Regions from separate parts of the Pantoea sp. LS15 genome, predicted to be linked through region 2. Evidence: predicted binding sites of a transcription regulator. Region 2 holds the regulator's gene; the other holds the start of a gene.
What was found. The regulator PurR, encoded in region 2, represses purine synthesis genes. The targets are predictions, from matches to a motif close to CANGCAAACGTTTGCNTG.
Positions count from the first base shown of each region.

Region 1: the regulator PurR is predicted to act here: its motif matches at 3,541-3,558, upstream of purE (5-(carboxyamino)imidazole ribonucleotide mutase).

Region 1 covers NZ_JAAVXA010000003.1:236,012-243,865, reverse strand. Annotated here, with positions in the region: gene HED65_RS07050 (metal-dependent hydrolase) at 1-240, shown strand, start outside; gene cysS (cysteine--tRNA ligase) at 331-1,716, opposite strand; gene ppiB (peptidylprolyl isomerase B) at 1,892-2,386, shown strand; gene lpxH (UDP-2,3-diacylglucosamine diphosphatase) at 2,390-3,112, shown strand; gene HED65_RS07030 (YdgH/BhsA/McbA-like domain containing protein) at 3,249-3,458, shown strand; gene purE (5-(carboxyamino)imidazole ribonucleotide mutase) at 3,629-4,138, shown strand; gene purK (5-(carboxyamino)imidazole ribonucleotide synthase) at 4,135-5,202, shown strand; gene mnmH (tRNA 2-selenouridine(34) synthase MnmH) at 5,287-6,357, shown strand; gene HED65_RS07010 (porin) at 6,481-7,626, opposite strand; gene ybbP (putative ABC transporter permease subunit YbbP) at 7,810-7,854, opposite strand, start outside.
Region 2 covers NZ_JAAVXA010000012.1:84,211-92,064, forward strand. Annotated here, with positions in the region: gene punR (DNA-binding transcriptional activator PunR) at 1-798, shown strand, start outside; gene purR (HTH-type transcriptional repressor PurR) at 816-1,841, opposite strand; gene cydH (cytochrome bd-I oxidase subunit CydH) at 2,139-2,228, shown strand; gene HED65_RS16955 (MFS transporter) at 2,392-3,558, shown strand; gene sodB (superoxide dismutase [Fe]) at 3,597-4,178, opposite strand; gene HED65_RS16965 (C40 family peptidase) at 4,300-5,073, opposite strand; gene grxD (monothiol glutaredoxin 4) at 5,412-5,759, shown strand; gene rnt (ribonuclease T) at 5,804-6,454, opposite strand; gene gloA (lactoylglutathione lyase) at 6,550-6,957, opposite strand; gene HED65_RS16985 (alkene reductase) at 7,058-7,854, opposite strand, start outside.

The DNA.
Region 1 (7,854 bases), on a different contig from region 2:
GTGTCATTACTGTCGCACAGCCTGCTGGATTCCATTACCACGGGGGGAAAAGGGGTTGGCTGGTTGTGGCCGTGGTCAGACGAACGCTTCTTTGCGCCATGGCAGGTGATTAAGGTCGCACCGTTCGCGCTGTCACGCTATACCACGCCGTACGGGCATCAGGTGATCATTTCAGAATTGCTGTGGGTGTGGCTACCGGGGGTAGTGCTGATGGGGATGTTGTGGTGGAGACGGCGGTAAAAGAAAGCCGGGTGGCAGCTACGCCTTACCCGGCCTACGGTCATGATTTTGTAGGCCCGGTAAGCGTAAGCGCCACCGGGCGTTACAGACTTACTTACGACGCCAGGTGGTTCCCTGCGGGCCATCTTCCAGAATGATGCCCATCTCGGTCAGACGGTTACGCGCCGCATCTGCCGCCGCCCAGTCTTTCGACTGACGCGCTTCCAGACGCGCTTTGATCAACGCTTCAATTTCCGCCACTTCACCATCGTCCGCCTGCGCACCGCTTTGCAGGAACACGTCCGGCTCCTGTTCCAGCAGGCCGAGCACGGAAGAAATCTTACGCAGATGTGAAGCCAGGGCATTCGCTGCTGCCATATCTTCTGACTTCAGGCGGTTCACTTCACGCGCCATGTCGAACAGCACGGAGTACGCTTCCGGGGTGTTGAAGTCGTCGTTCATCACCTCAACGAAGCGAGCTTCAAACGCTTCACCGCCCGCAGCAGGAACAGACTTGTCGGTACCGCGCAGCGCGGTGTACAAACGCTCCAGCGCCGAGCGCGCCTGTTTCAGGTTCTCTTCGCTGTAGTTCAGCTGGCTACGGTAGTGACCAGACATCAGGAAGTAACGCACGGTTTCCGCATCGTAATACTTCAGCACGTCACGCACGGTGAAAAAGTTGCCGAGTGATTTAGACATCTTCTCGCGGTCAACCATCACCATCCCGGAGTGCATCCAGTAATTAACGTACTCGCCGCCATGCGCGCAGGTGGACTGCGCGATTTCGTTTTCGTGGTGCGGGAACATCAGATCCGAACCGCCGCCGTGAATGTCGAAGTGCTTGCCCAGCTGCTTGCAGTTCATCGCCGAACACTCAATGTGCCAACCAGGACGCCCTTCGCCCCACGGAGATGGCCAGCTCGGTTCACCCTCTTTGGACATTTTCCACAAGACGAAATCCATCGGGTTGCGCTTCACGTCAACGACGTCAACGCGGGCACCGGCCTGAAGCTGGTCCAGATCCTGACGGGAAAGCGCGCCGTAGGTTGGGTCCGTCGGCACGGAGAACATCACGTCGCCGTTATCCGCAACGTAGGCATGGCCGCGTGCGATCAGCTTTTCCGTGATCTCAATAATTTCGTGAATATGGTGGGTTGCACGTGGCTCACTGTCCGGGCGCTGAATATTTAATGCATCAAAGTCTTTGTGCATTTCAGCGATCATGCGGTCCACCAGCGCCACAAAGCTCTCGCCATTTTCATTAGCGCGTTTAATGATTTTGTCGTCAATGTCAGTAATGTTGCGCACGTACTTCAGGTTGTACCCCAGAAAACGCAGGTAACGTGAAACAACGTCGAAGGCGACAAAGGTACGGCCATGGCCAATATGACAGAGATCGTAAACCGTAATACCACACACGTACATGCCGACTTCCCCGGCATGGATAGGTTTAAATTCCTCTTTTTGGCGCGTCATTGTATTAAAGATTTTTAACATCGAAGATTCCATGTAAACACGTGTGTGGGTTGTTTGTTCCCTATAATACCCATAATTCGGAATAGGATCAGCACACAATGCAAGGTGATCGCGTCCTGTGGTTATGCTATAACAAGCCCCTATATGTGACCCGAACACGGGTTGACGCACCACAATAACGGAACAGGATGCAAAAATGGTTACTTTCCACACTAATCATGGCGATATCGTAATCAAAACCTTTGATGACAAAGCGCCTGAAACAGTTAAAAACTTCCTGGACTACTGCCGCGAAGGTTTCTACAACAACACCATTTTCCACCGCGTGATCAACGGCTTTATGATCCAGGGCGGCGGTTTTGAACCTGGCATGCACCAGAAAGAGACCAAAGAAGCGATCAAAAACGAAGCGAACAACGGTCTGAAAAACACCCGTGGTACGCTGGCGATGGCCCGTACTCAGGCACCTCACTCTGCGACTGCCCAGTTCTTCATCAACGTGGCTGACAACGACTTCCTGAACTTCTCCGGCGAAAGCCTGCAGGGTTGGGGCTACTGCGTATTCGCCGAAGTGGTTGAAGGTATGGACGTGGTCGATAAGATCAAAGCCGTCTCTACTGGCCGCAGCGGCATGCACCAGGACGTTCCTAAAGAAGACGTGGTGATTACCAGCGTGACCGTCAGCGAGTAATTGGTGGCGACACTCTTTATTGCGGATTTGCATCTGCAAACAGAAGAACCGGCGATCACCGCCGGTTTTCTGCGTTTTTTACGCGGTGAAGCGAAAAGCGCCGACGCGCTGTATATTCTTGGCGACCTGTTCGAAGCCTGGATTGGCGACGACGATCCTAACCCGCTGCACCGGGAAATGGCTGCTGCCATTAAAGCGCTGGTAGATTCCGGTGTTCCCTGCTACTTCATCCATGGTAACCGTGATTTCCTGCTCGGCAAGCGCTACGCCCGCGAAAGCGGTATGCAACTGCTGCCGGAAGAACAGGTGCTTGATCTCTATGGCCGAAAGATCCTGATCATGCACGGCGATACGCTCTGCACCGACGATACCGGTTATCAGGCGTTTCGCGCTAAAGTCCACACCCCGTGGATCCAAAAAGTGTTCCTGGCCCTGCCACTGTTTATCCGCAACCGTATCGCAGCCAGAATGCGCGCGGGCAGTAAAGCCGCCAACAGCAGCAAATCCATGACCATCATGGACGTTAACCCGCAGGCGGTGGTCAACGTGATGGAAAAGCATCGCGTCCAGTGGCTAATCCACGGTCATACTCATCGCCCCGATGTACATTCCCTTATCGCCAATGGCGAACCGGCGAACCGTGTCGTACTGGGAGCCTGGCACAGTGAAGGGTCCATGGTCAAAGTCACACCAGAGAGTGTAGAGCTGATCGCTTTTCCGTTTTAACCTTTCAAATTTCATTCTATTTTTTTGAACAACATTGGCAAATTGTTCCGATTTTAATCAGCCCATGATCAGCCTATTATTTATCACATCAGGGCAACACGCCCTATCCCAGATAAATTACTTCAGGAATACGACCATGAAATCTATCAAAACTTTCGTTGCAGTTGCCGCTCTTTCTATGATCTCTTTCGGTTCTTTCGCTCAGAGCGTCAGCGCGAGCGCTTCTACCCTTGACCGCGCAGAAGCGAAAATCGCCGCTCAGGCTGCTGAACAAGGTGCGTCTTATAAAATCACCAGCGCACAGGTCAATAACCGCGTGTACATGACCGCAGAACTGACTAAATAATCACACCTGATTGACGAAAACAGACCGCCAGATTGCGGTCTGTTTTGTTATGTCTGGCGGTAACAACGGCTCAAGTTTTAACCGCGCAACCGTTTTCCTTCCCCGTATTACATGCTATTCTCTTTGCCCTCGAAAGCAGTGTGTTTCGCACCACAGGAGTTTTAAGACGCATGTCTTCCCGCAATAATCCGGCGCGTGTCGCCATCGTGATGGGGTCCAAAAGCGACTGGGCTACCATGCAGTTCGCCGCCGAAATCTTTGAAATCCTGAATGTTCCGCACCACGTTGAAGTGGTTTCCGCACACCGTACACCGGACAAACTGTTCAGCTTCGCCGAAGGCGCTGAAGAAAACGGTTATGAGGTGATCATTGCCGGTGCGGGCGGCGCAGCACATCTGCCAGGCATGATTGCCGCTAAAACACTGGTTCCCGTTCTGGGCGTACCGGTACAAAGCGCTGCGTTGAGCGGTGTCGATAGCCTCTATTCCATCGTGCAGATGCCACGGGGTATCCCGGTCGGCACGCTGGCGATTGGTAAAGCGGGTGCTGCAAATGCTGCCCTACTGGCCGCGCAGATTCTGGCGACACATGATAAAGACTTACATCAGCGTCTGGCTGACTGGCGTAAAGCACAGACCGACGAGGTGCTGGACAATCCGGACCCACGGGGTGCGGCATGAAGCAGGTTTGCGTCCTCGGTAACGGTCAGTTAGGCCGTATGCTACGCCAGGCGGGTGAACCGCTGGGTATTTCCGTCTGGCCTGTCGGGCTGGATGCTGAACCTGAAGCGGTACCGTTCCACCAGAGCGTGATTACCGCCGAGATTGAACGCTGGCCGGAAACTGCGCTGACTCGCGAGCTGGCGCGTCATAACGCCTTTGTTAACCGCGATGTTTTCCCGATTATTGCCGACCGCCTGACGCAAAAGCAGCTGTTCGACAAGCTCGGTCTACCGACCGCGCCGTGGCAGCTCCTGTCAGATAAACGCGAGTGGAATGATGTTTTTGCGATGCTGGGCGAACTGGCGATCGTGAAGCGCCGCGTGGGCGGTTATGACGGTCGTGGACAATGGCGTCTGCGGGCGCACGAAACGGCTGAGCTACCGGATGATTGCTACGGTGAATGTATCGTTGAGCAGGGCATTAACTTTAGCGGTGAAGTGTCGCTGGTTGGTGCGCGTGGACATGATGGCCGCACTGTGTTTTATCCGCTGACGCATAACCTGCATCAGGACGGTATTCTGCGCACCAGCGTGGCATTTCCGCAGGCCAGTGCGGAACAACAGGCTCAGGCAGAAGACATGCTGTCTGCCATCATGCACGAACTGAGCTACGTGGGTGTCATGGCGATGGAGTGCTTTGTCACGCCGTCCGGTCTGCTGATCAACGAGCTTGCGCCGCGCGTGCACAACAGCGGCCACTGGACGCAAAATGGCGCGTCCATCAGCCAGTTCGAGTTGCACCTGCGCGCCATCACTGACCTGCCGCTGCCGCAGCCGGTGGTGAATAGCCCGTCAGTGATGATCAACCTGATTGGAACCGATCTGAACTACGACTGGCTTAAGCTGCCGCTGGTACACCTGCACTGGTATGACAAAGAGGTTCGCCCGGGTCGTAAGGTTGGTCACCTGAACCTGAACGACAGCGACACCGGCCGTCTGAGCGCCACCCTGGAAGCACTGATCCCTCTCCTGCCGCCGGAATACGCGAGCGGAATGGTCTGGGCACAAACTAAGCTTAAGTAACACACCTGCGCCGGGGAGTTGACCTTCCCCTTCCCCGGCGTACAATTCCCGCCCATTGCAGCTTAGTTTTCTTCTGGAAAAACCATGAACGATGGAACGGACTATCGCGCGATCCTCGCGTCTGATACCCCTTTAATCGACGTTCGCGCGCCGATCGAATTTGCTCAGGGTGCGATGCCTGCGGCAATCAACCTGCCTTTAATGAATGATGATGAACGCGCCGCCGTCGGCACTTGCTATAAACGCCAGGGCCCCGAAGCTGCACTAAATCTCGGCCATAGTCTGGTGAACGGCACCACGCGTGAGGCACGGATCAACGCCTGGCGGGAAGCCAGCCTTGCCCATCCTGAGGGCTATCTCTGCTGCGCGCGCGGCGGCCAGCGTTCGCACATCTCACAGGCCTGGCTGAAAGAAGCGGGTGTCGACTACCCACTGATCCGCGGCGGCTATAAAGCCCTGCGTCAGACAGCAATTCAGGTGACAACCGAGCAGTCACAAAAACCGATGGTACTTATCGGCGGCTGTACCGGCAGCGGTAAAACCTTGCTGGTTAAGCAACATGCCCAGGGCATTGATCTGGAAGGGCTGGCGCACCATCGCGGTTCATCGTTTGGCCGCACGCTCACGCCGCAGCTTTCCCAGGCCAGCTTTGAAAATCACCTTGCGGTTGAGCTATTGAAAAAAGACGCTGCACGCTGGGTGCTGGAAGATGAAGGTCGGATGATTGGCTCCAATCATCTGCCGGAGTGCCTGCGCGACCGGATGGTTGAAGCCCCTATTGTCGTCGTCGACGACCCGTTTGAAATCCGTCTTGAGCGCCTGCGCGAAGAGTATTTCGACCATATGTGGGCAGATTTTTCTGCGGCCTACGGTGAAGAAGCGGGCTGGAAAGAGTACAGCGAGTACCTGCACCACGGCCTGTTCGCCATTCGCCGCCGTCTGGGGTTACAGCGCTTTGCGGAATTCACCGCACTGTTAGATTCCGCGCTGCTGGAACAACAACGCTCTGGCAGCACTGACGCGCATTTCAGCTGGCTTGTCCCGTTGCTGAATGATTATTACGACCCGATGTACAGCTATCAGCTTGGAAAGAAAGCGGAGAAGATTGTCTATCGCGGGACGTATGGCGAGGTCGCTGACTGGCTTAATCGCTAAAAGAAAGCCGGGCGGCGAGGTAAAAGCAAAACGGCAACCTGGGTTGCCGTTTTTAATATTTGTTCCCTCTCCCCGTGGGAGAGGGTCAGGGTGAGGGCATCAGGCCGCACCCTACAAAACGCCTTAGAAGTCGTAACGCAGACGGACCAGGTTCATATCGCCCAGATCGTCGGTGCTGGAGGTGAATACGTGTTCGTAATCAACACGGAAACCATAATCCAGCTGGAAGCTGATACCCACGCCGTTATCGATGCGCTGGTAGTTACGGCCGTTCACGTACTCGATGCGATCGCCCATGAAGTAAGGCTGGATGGATTTCACCGCATACTGATTGATTGGGAATTTATACCCTGCGAAGTATTCAATACCCCACGCGTCGCCCGCAAAGTAGTCGTTAACAGACACTTTTTTGGTGGTCAGGAAGTTCTGGTACCAGCCGCCGCCAAAGGAGAAGGTCCAGTTGTCAGGTTTCCAGCTCAGTGCAGTACCGAGGATGTTCTGATCGTAGGTTTTGCTGTCGCCGTTGTCCGGGTTACGCATGTCCGCACGGGTGTAGTTCCACGCCGTACCCCAGGTCAGATCTTTAGTCAGGTGATAATCCAGACCCAGTGAACCACCGCCTTTACGTTTGTAACGCAGGCCGTTGCCCGGCAGGTATTCGCTGTCTTCAAACAGGTAGGATGCATAAATGTCAGCATCGCCAATGGTTTTCTTATATTTCAGCATGTTGCGTGAACGATAAGAACCGTCGTAGTCACCGTTGATACCGTTACCTGGTGCCTGACCAATCATATCGTAGTCCCAGATATCGGTTTTCACGCCAACCACATCATAGTAAACGCTATTCTGTTGACCGTAGGTCAGTGTACCCCAGGTGTCGCTCTTCAGACCGGTGTACAACATACGGCGAGTAGTGTTGTTCGCGCCTTCTTTGTAGTGGTTGTCCCAATCGAACAGCGCAGGGATGTTCACACCCAGCTCGTAGTAGCTTACCCAACTGATATCATCAAACAGGTAGTAATCAGCTGCGAAACGGAAACGGGTACCGCCGTCGAAGCCATTACGTTTGTAGGAACCTTTGTCGCCGTCGCCCGTCATCATGTTGAACTGTGGACGGATACTGCCGCCCACGGTGAAGTTCAGACGGCTCAGGGGATCGCCCGCCTGAGGATCCTGTTTAAGAACGGTGATTTCTGCCTGAGAAGCGAAGGTAGTCAATGCCACTGCCGCGCCGATCGTAACCGCCAGCGCTGATTTTTTTATAGTCATTATTTTTCCTTGATAGACACGCTGCTAAATATTTAGCGGGTGAATATTAACTGGAAATAATCAGTCTGTGTGGACGGTTTTTTAATGTTTTGTGCTACTAAATTAACGGATATTATCTTTTTGTGCTGTTAAAACATTACGCACTGATATAAAAAACCAGTGCGTAATTATCACGATATTGAATTAACTCTCGAACTGGCGGAACAGAGCTTTGCCCTTTAACAAGCG
Region 2 (7,854 bases):
CAGCTGGAGGAGTGGCTGGCGGTTCCGCTGTTTGAACGGCGACATAGGGATGTGGAATTAACGCCCGCTGGCGCGTGGTTTTTGAAAGAAGGGCGTTCTGTTATCAAAAAAATGCAGATCACCCGCGAACAGTGTCAACAGATCGCTAACGGCTGGCGGGGGCATCTTTCCATCGCGGTGGATAATATCGTCAAACCCGAGCGTACCCGGCAAATGATTGTCGATTTCTATCGTCATTTTTCTGACGTCGAATTGCGGGTGTCACAGGAGGTGTTCAACGGTGTCTGGGATGCTCTGGCGGACGGAAGGGCGGAGATGGCCATTGGTGCCACGCAGGCGATCCCTGTCGGGGGTCGGTACGCTTTTCGTGATATGGGAATGCTGAGCTGGAAATGCGTGGTGGCAAGTGATCATCCGCTGGCGACTCTGGAAGGACCATTGAGCGACGATACGCTACGCAACTGGCCGTCGCTGGTACTGGAGGATACGTCCCGTTCATTACCCAAGCGTATCACCTGGCTTCTGGACAACCAGCGGCGGGTGGTTGCCCCCGACTGGGAATCGTCGGCGACGTGTCTCAGTGCTGGTTTGTGTGTCGCGATGGTACCCGTTCATTTTGCGCGGCCGCGAATTGATGCCGGAGAATGGGTTGAACTGACACTGGAGAACCCATTCCCGGATGCGGCCTGCTGCCTCACCTGGCAGCAAAATGATGTCTCACCTGCGATGGCCTGGTTACTGGATTATCTGGGAGACAGCGAAACGCTAAACCGGGAGTGGTTACGGGAGCCAGGTTAACTGGCCCCGTTAAGAGATTACCGGCGATAGTCGCGGAACGGACCATCGGCAACAGAGCGGCGTTCAATAAGACGCGGGTGAACTTCAATGGACTGCGACTCTTCACGTTTGTTGACGATCCTGTCCATCAGCATATTGAAGGCGGTTTCACCCAGTGAATCTTTCGGCTGGTGGATGGTCGTTAATGCCGGCGTAAAGAAGCGCGCATTACGCACGTTGTCATACCCGATCACAGAAATATCCTGCGGTACACGCAGACCCAGCTCATCGGCCGCACAGAGGGCACCCATTGCCATGATGTCGCCCCCGCAGAAAACGGCGGTCGGACGGTGCTGCTGGGAGACGATCTGCTGCATAGCGCGGTAGCCCGACTCCGGTTCAAAGTCGCCCTGCACGATCCAGTTTTCCGGCACGGTGATCAACGCTTCTTCCATCGCTTTCATAAACCCAGCCAGACGACCTGCACCGGTGTTGCGCTCCAGTGGACCCGGGATCACGCCGATCTCGCGGTGACCGCGTTCAATCAGGTAACGACCCGCCATATAACCGCCTTCAAAGGCGTTATCGATCACGGAATCGGTGAAGTCCGCGCGGGCTTCACCCCAGTCCATCACCACCATTGGGATATGGCGATACTCTTCCAGCATCGACAGCACAGATTCCGGATACTCGGAACACATCACCAGCAGACCATCAACACGCTTTTGAGCCATCATCGACAGGTAAGCTCGCTGTTTTTCAATGCTGTTCCACGCGTTGCCCAGAATCAGGGTATAGCCTTTCTGGAAGCAGTTTTTTTCTACTGCCTCAATAATCTCGGCAAAATAGGCCGCTTCACTGCTGGTCGCCAGCAAACCAATAGACTTGGTGTGATTAACCTTGAGGCTTCGCGCAACCGCACTTGGCGAATAGTGCAGCTCTTTGATGGCTGCCCAGACGGCATTGCGCGTCTCTTCCGCCACAAAACGGGTCTTGTTAATTACATGTGATACGGTTGTAGTGGAAACGTTTGCGCGTTTTGCTACATCTTTAATTGTTGCCATTAAATGTCACTCCAGACCATATCCTAAACTCCTGAAAAACTTGAAGGTAAACGTTTGCCTTCTCTCACCCTTATCACGCAATTTTGAATTGCGACACGCCGGGAAAACGACACAGGACGTCAGGAGGGGGTCAATGGCCGGTACGCTAATAAATTTAGCGTGGAATTTTGTCCTATCTTGATGAAAAGGGGAAGAGGTAAAGTGGTTATCCGTTTAAATCCAGGAAGATTTTTGACGTAAATTGTGCAAAAATGAGCAAGCTCACTTTTCGTGGGGGGATTAAAAGGAGAAAAATTGATGAGTTCCGATCTGAAGTTTTCGCTGTTCACCACCGTTATTGTGCTGGCTTTGATTGTCGCAGCGGGTCTGACGGCCGCACTGCACTGATTTACGCGGAGGGAGAGTCTTCTCCCTCCCGATTCCCCGGATTGTTACTTCTCTGGCAAAAATCTTTTGCTATTTTGTTAACTTCTCATTTTTTGTGATTGATGTCATGCTTTCCGCTTCTTTGTTCTGTGTCACCACATGACACGGCATCCGGAGTTGACGTATGAAAATCAATTTTCCCCTGCTGGCCCTGGCGATTGGCGCTTTTGGGATTGGCACCACTGAATTCTCCCCAATGGGTTTACTGCCAGTTATTGCCAGAGGCGTGGATGTCTCGATCCCTGCCGCAGGGATGTTAATCAGCGCCTACGCTATTGGCGTGATGGTTGGGGCACCGCTGATGACGCTTCTGCTTTCGCACCGCGCGCGCCGCAATGCGCTGATTTTCCTGATGGCGATTTTCACTCTGGGCAATGTGCTTTCCGCCATTTCGCCGGACTACACCACCCTGATGTTGTCACGCATTCTGACCAGCCTTAACCACGGCGCGTTCTTTGGATTGGGGTCGGTTGTTGCAGCAAGCGTGGTGCCAAAACACAAGCAGGCGAGTGCCGTGGCCACCATGTTTATGGGGCTAACCATTGCCAACATTGGCGGCGTACCTGCCGCGACGTGGCTGGGGGAAGTGATTGGCTGGCGTATGTCCTTCCTGGCGACTGCCGGGCTGGGTGTGATCGCGATGGTGGCACTGTTCTTCTCCCTGCCGAAAGGCAGTGCGGGGGAACGTCCTGACGTGCGTAAAGAGTTATCTGTGCTGGTACGCCCGCAGGTGCTCTCGGCGCTGCTGACTACCGTGTTGGGGGCAGGGGCGATGTTTACCCTCTATACCTACATTTCTCCCGTGCTTCACGACATCACTCACGCGACACCGATCTTTATCACTGCGATGCTGGTGCTGATTGGCGTGGGCTTCTCGATTGGTAACTATCTGGGTGGGAAATTTGCCGACCGTTCCGTAAGCGGGACGTTGAAGGGCTTCTTAACCCTGCTGATTGTCATCATGATTGCTATTCCGTGGCTGGCACGTAATGAGTTCGGAGCAGCCATTGCGATGGTCGTCTGGGGAGCAGCCACCTTTGCTGTGGTTCCACCGCTACAGATGCGCGTGATGCGTGTCGCCCATGAGGCACCGGGTCTTTCGTCTTCAGTGAATATTGGCGCGTTCAATCTCGGTAATGCGCTCGGTGCAGCCGCCGGTGGCGCGGTTATTTCTGGAGGGCTGGGATACAGTTTTGTGCCGGTTATGGGGGCGATTATTGCCGCGCTCGGTCTGCTGTTAGTGATGATGTCCGGTCGTAAGCAGCCAGAAACAGCCTGCGCTGCTGAATAAGCAAAAAACGCAGAAGGGCGAACCCTTCTGCGTGTCTCTTATGCGGCGAAGTTCTTCGCCACAAACTCCCAGTTAACCAGTGCCCAGAAGTGCTCCAGGTAGTTCGGACGCGCGTTACGGTAATCAATGTAGTAAGCGTGTTCCCAAACGTCCACGGTCATCAGCGGCTTAGCGCTGGTGGTCAGTGGGGTACCCGCATTAGAGGTGGAAACGATAGCCAGTTTGCCATCGGCTTCTTTTACCAGCCACGTCCAGCCAGAACCGAAGTTCTTGATAGCTGCATCGGTAAATTTCGCTTTGAAATCAGCGAAACTGCCAAATGCGGCGTTAATCGCGGTAGCCAGTTCACCGGTCGGTTCGCCGCCAGCATTCGGTGCCAGGCAGTGCCAGTAGAAAGTGTGGTTCCACACCTGAGCAGCGTTGTTAAATACACCCCCCTCTGAACTGCGGACGATCTCTTCCAGCGTTTTGCCTTCAAAATCGGTGCCTTTGATCAGATTATTCAGGTTGGTGACGTAGGTCTGATGATGTTTGCCGTAATGATATTCCAGGGTTTCCGCAGAAATATGCGGTGCCAGGGCGTCTTTTGCATACGGTAGTGCAGGTAATTCGAACGACATTGCTTCTCTCCTTATTGTATTTTGTGTTGCCAATAACCACACAGACAACGAGGAGAGAATAGCAAATTGAAAGGGTATGCAAAAGAGGAACTTACCCTGCCGCGATGCGGCAGGGCAGGGATTAGCGAATGGTTTTAGGTGTCATGACGCGACGCGCGCCGACATAGTGACGAACCCAGTAGTCTTCACTCAGCGAGGTGATCTGAATATCCTGGCCGCTGCGTGGTGACTGAATGAATTTCCCGTTACCAACATAGACACCGACGTGGTCAGCTGTGCCGCGCCCTTGTGTGCGGAAGAAGACCAGATCGCCGTTTTCCAGCTCGCCACGGTCAACCGGAGAAGCATCGCGCAGGTGGTACATTTCATTGGCGGTGCGTGGAATGCGGAACTTCACCAGATCTTTATACGCGTAATAGACGAGGCCGCTGCAGTCAAAACCGGTACGCGGGGAGCTTCCACCCCAGTGATAAGGTTTACCAATCTGCCCCATCAATTTGTTCATCGCCGTCTTTTGCGCTTTCTGGACGCGAACTTTATGCACTTCTGCGAGTTTGGTGACCTTCGTACATTTCGCTTTATGTCCTTTACGAGTGATGCATTTTTCAGTCACGAGGTTGGCGGCAGTCTGCGAGGCTTTACTTTTGGATGTGTGAGCAGTGCGGGAAGATTTTGTTTTGGTCTTGCTGGAAGTGGTTTGTTTAGTCTGAGCAGTTGTTTTTTTCTTGTCGTTCTTACTGGTGGTTTTTTTCTTACGTTCTGTGGCTTTCACCAGATGGTTCTTTTGCACAGCAGAATGCCGCGCCTGCTGAGAGGCGTTTGCCACTGGCGTGAAAGTGAGTGATGTAAACAGTAAAGCACAGAGCGTGATCGAGATTTTATTTATCCGCGCCACTGGGCAGTCCCCTGATAAATGCAGGTCATCTATAGCACCTGCGTATGATTTACAAAGCCCGTCGATTCTAATCCATAAAAACCCGAGAAGTTAATAGCATTTTTCAATCTACAATCGTGTTTCGTTAGCAAGTGCAAAAAAATTCATCGTTCTGTCGCATATTTGTTCATTCCCTAAGCAAAACCCTGACCGCAGCAGGGTTAAACACCATTTGCAATGCAACTTTTCATGACTCGCGGTAAAATAAATAAACGTGACAAAAATGTTATTTTCCGATGCCAGTCTGAACCGCTACAATGTCAGACTAATGCCGTAACAGAAGTTAAAGGAAGCAAGACATGAGCACCACTATTGAAAAAATCCAGCGCCAGATCGCTGAAAACCCGATTCTGCTGTATATGAAAGGTTCTCCGAAGCTGCCAAGCTGCGGCTTCTCCGCGCAAGCAGTTCAGGCACTGTCTGCCTGTGGTGAGCGTTTTGCTTACGTTGATATCCTGCAAAACCCGGACATCCGCGCTGAGCTGCCTAAGTACGCTAACTGGCCGACTTTCCCACAGCTGTGGGTAGACGGCGAACTGGTTGGCGGTTGCGATATCCTGATTGAGATGTATCAGCGCGGTGAATTGCAGCAGCTGATCAAAGAGACGGCGGCTAAGTACAAAACTGAAGAGCCGGACGCAGAGTAACATTCTGCAGAAATAAAAAAGCGACCTCTTCAGGTCGCTTTTTTTTACTCTTCGCTGTCACCCATCGGCAGCGGCCAGCCGCCCAGACGTTTCCAGCGGTTAACAATCTCACAGAACAGTTCTGCGGTGCGCTCCGTGTCATACAGGGCAGAGTGTGCCTGCGTACCGTCAAACTCAATACCTGCCGTGATACAGGCCTTTGATAACACTGTTTGTCCCAGCGCCAGGCCACTCAGGGCGGCGGTATCGAAGGTGACAAAAGGGTGGAAAGGATTTCGTTTGAGCGAGGCACGCTCTGCGGCGGCCATGGTAAAGCTGTGATCGAACGTGGCGTTATGGGCCACCATGATCGCGCGGCTGCAGTTGCTCTCTTTCATGCCTTTACGCACCATCTTAAAAATGGCGTGCAGCGCATCATATTCACTGACTGCACCACGTAGCGGGTTATGCGGGTCGATACCGTTAAACGCCAGTGCTTCCGGCTGTAAGTTTGCCCCTTCAAAAGGATCAACGTGGAAATGCAGCGTAGTGTCCGGTGTAAGCCAGCCCTGTTCATCCATTTTCAGCGTGATGGCGGCGATTTCAAGCAGCGCATCGGTTTTAGCGTTAAATCCGGCTGTTTCTACATCAATGACAACGGGATAAAAACCACGAAAACGGTCGCACAGACCGCTAAATTGAGCGTTATCGGACATCAGGGTCTCTTACATGGGGAAAAAGCAGAGCGCATTATGGCAAATTTTGGAAGGGTATGCAGTAAAACTACGGGCGCATATTGCGCCCTGAGGGATCAGTTACCCAGACCGCGACCGGCATCTTTAGCTTCAATCAGCTCGATTTTATAGCCGTCAGGATCTTCAACAAACGCAATCACGGTTGTGCCACCTTTGACCGGGCCCGCTTCACGCGTCACGTTACCACCGTTGCGGCGAATGCGTTCACATGCTTCGGCAGCGTTATCTACTTCCAGCGCGATATGGCCGTATGCTGTACCCAGCTCATAGCTGTCTACGCCCCAGTTGTAAGTCAGCTCAATGACCGCTTCATCCGTTTCCGGGCCATAACCCACAAATGCCAGTGAGTATTTATATTCCGGGTTTTCACTGGTGCGCAGCAGTTTCATACCCAGTACGTTAGTGTAGAAATCAATAGAACGTTGCAGATCGCCAACGCGCAGCATGGTGTGAAGTAGGCGCATAATTTCCTCATTAACCTATGGAATAGAATATGTTTTTGAACAGAAACGATGTTTTAGTATAGCGGCGAATTGTCGCCGCTATCAATGCTCAATGGAGGGATTACAGAGAAGGGTAGTCGGTGTAGCCTTCTGCACCACCGCCGTAGAAGCTTTCCGGACGCTGTGGGTTCAGCGCCGCTTTCTGCTGCAGACGGGCAACCAGATCCGGGTTGGCGATGTAGTCGCGGCCAAACGCGACGGCGTCGATCAGGCCTTTATTGATCAGGTCTTCGGCTTTCTCAGGAGTATAGGCTCCCGCACCGATGATCACGCCGTGGAAACGCTCGCGCACTTTCTGACGGAAAGTGTCGGTGTAAGGTTGACCACCGGCCCAGTCTGGCTCGGACATGTGCAGATAAGCAATACCACGTTTCGCCAGCTCTTCAATCAGATAGAGCGCGTCCGCTTCTTCGTTCGGGCCGTTGTCGACGTTCTGGAAAGAGCCAATCGGAGAGACGCGGATGCCGATACGCTCCGGGCTCCACTCCTGGCATACAGCGTCAACCACTTCCAGTACCAGACGGGCACGGTTTTCGACGCTGCCGCCATACTGGTCAGTACGATGGTTAGATGACGGTGACAGGAACTGGTGCAGCAGGTAGCCATGAGCGGAGTGCAGCTCAATCAGGTCAAATCCGGCTTCGCGCGCATTGGCTACGGCCTGGCGGAAGTCGTTAACAATACCCGGGATCTCGTCCAGCTCAAGCGCGCGTGGCATAGAGGTATCAACGCGGATTGCGTGACCATTTTCATCGCGCAGAGAGGTACGGGTATTCGCGCTCAGGGCGGAAGCGGAAACCGGTGCCTGACCGCCAGGCTGAATGCTGTTGTGAGAGATACGACCGGTGTGCCAAAGCT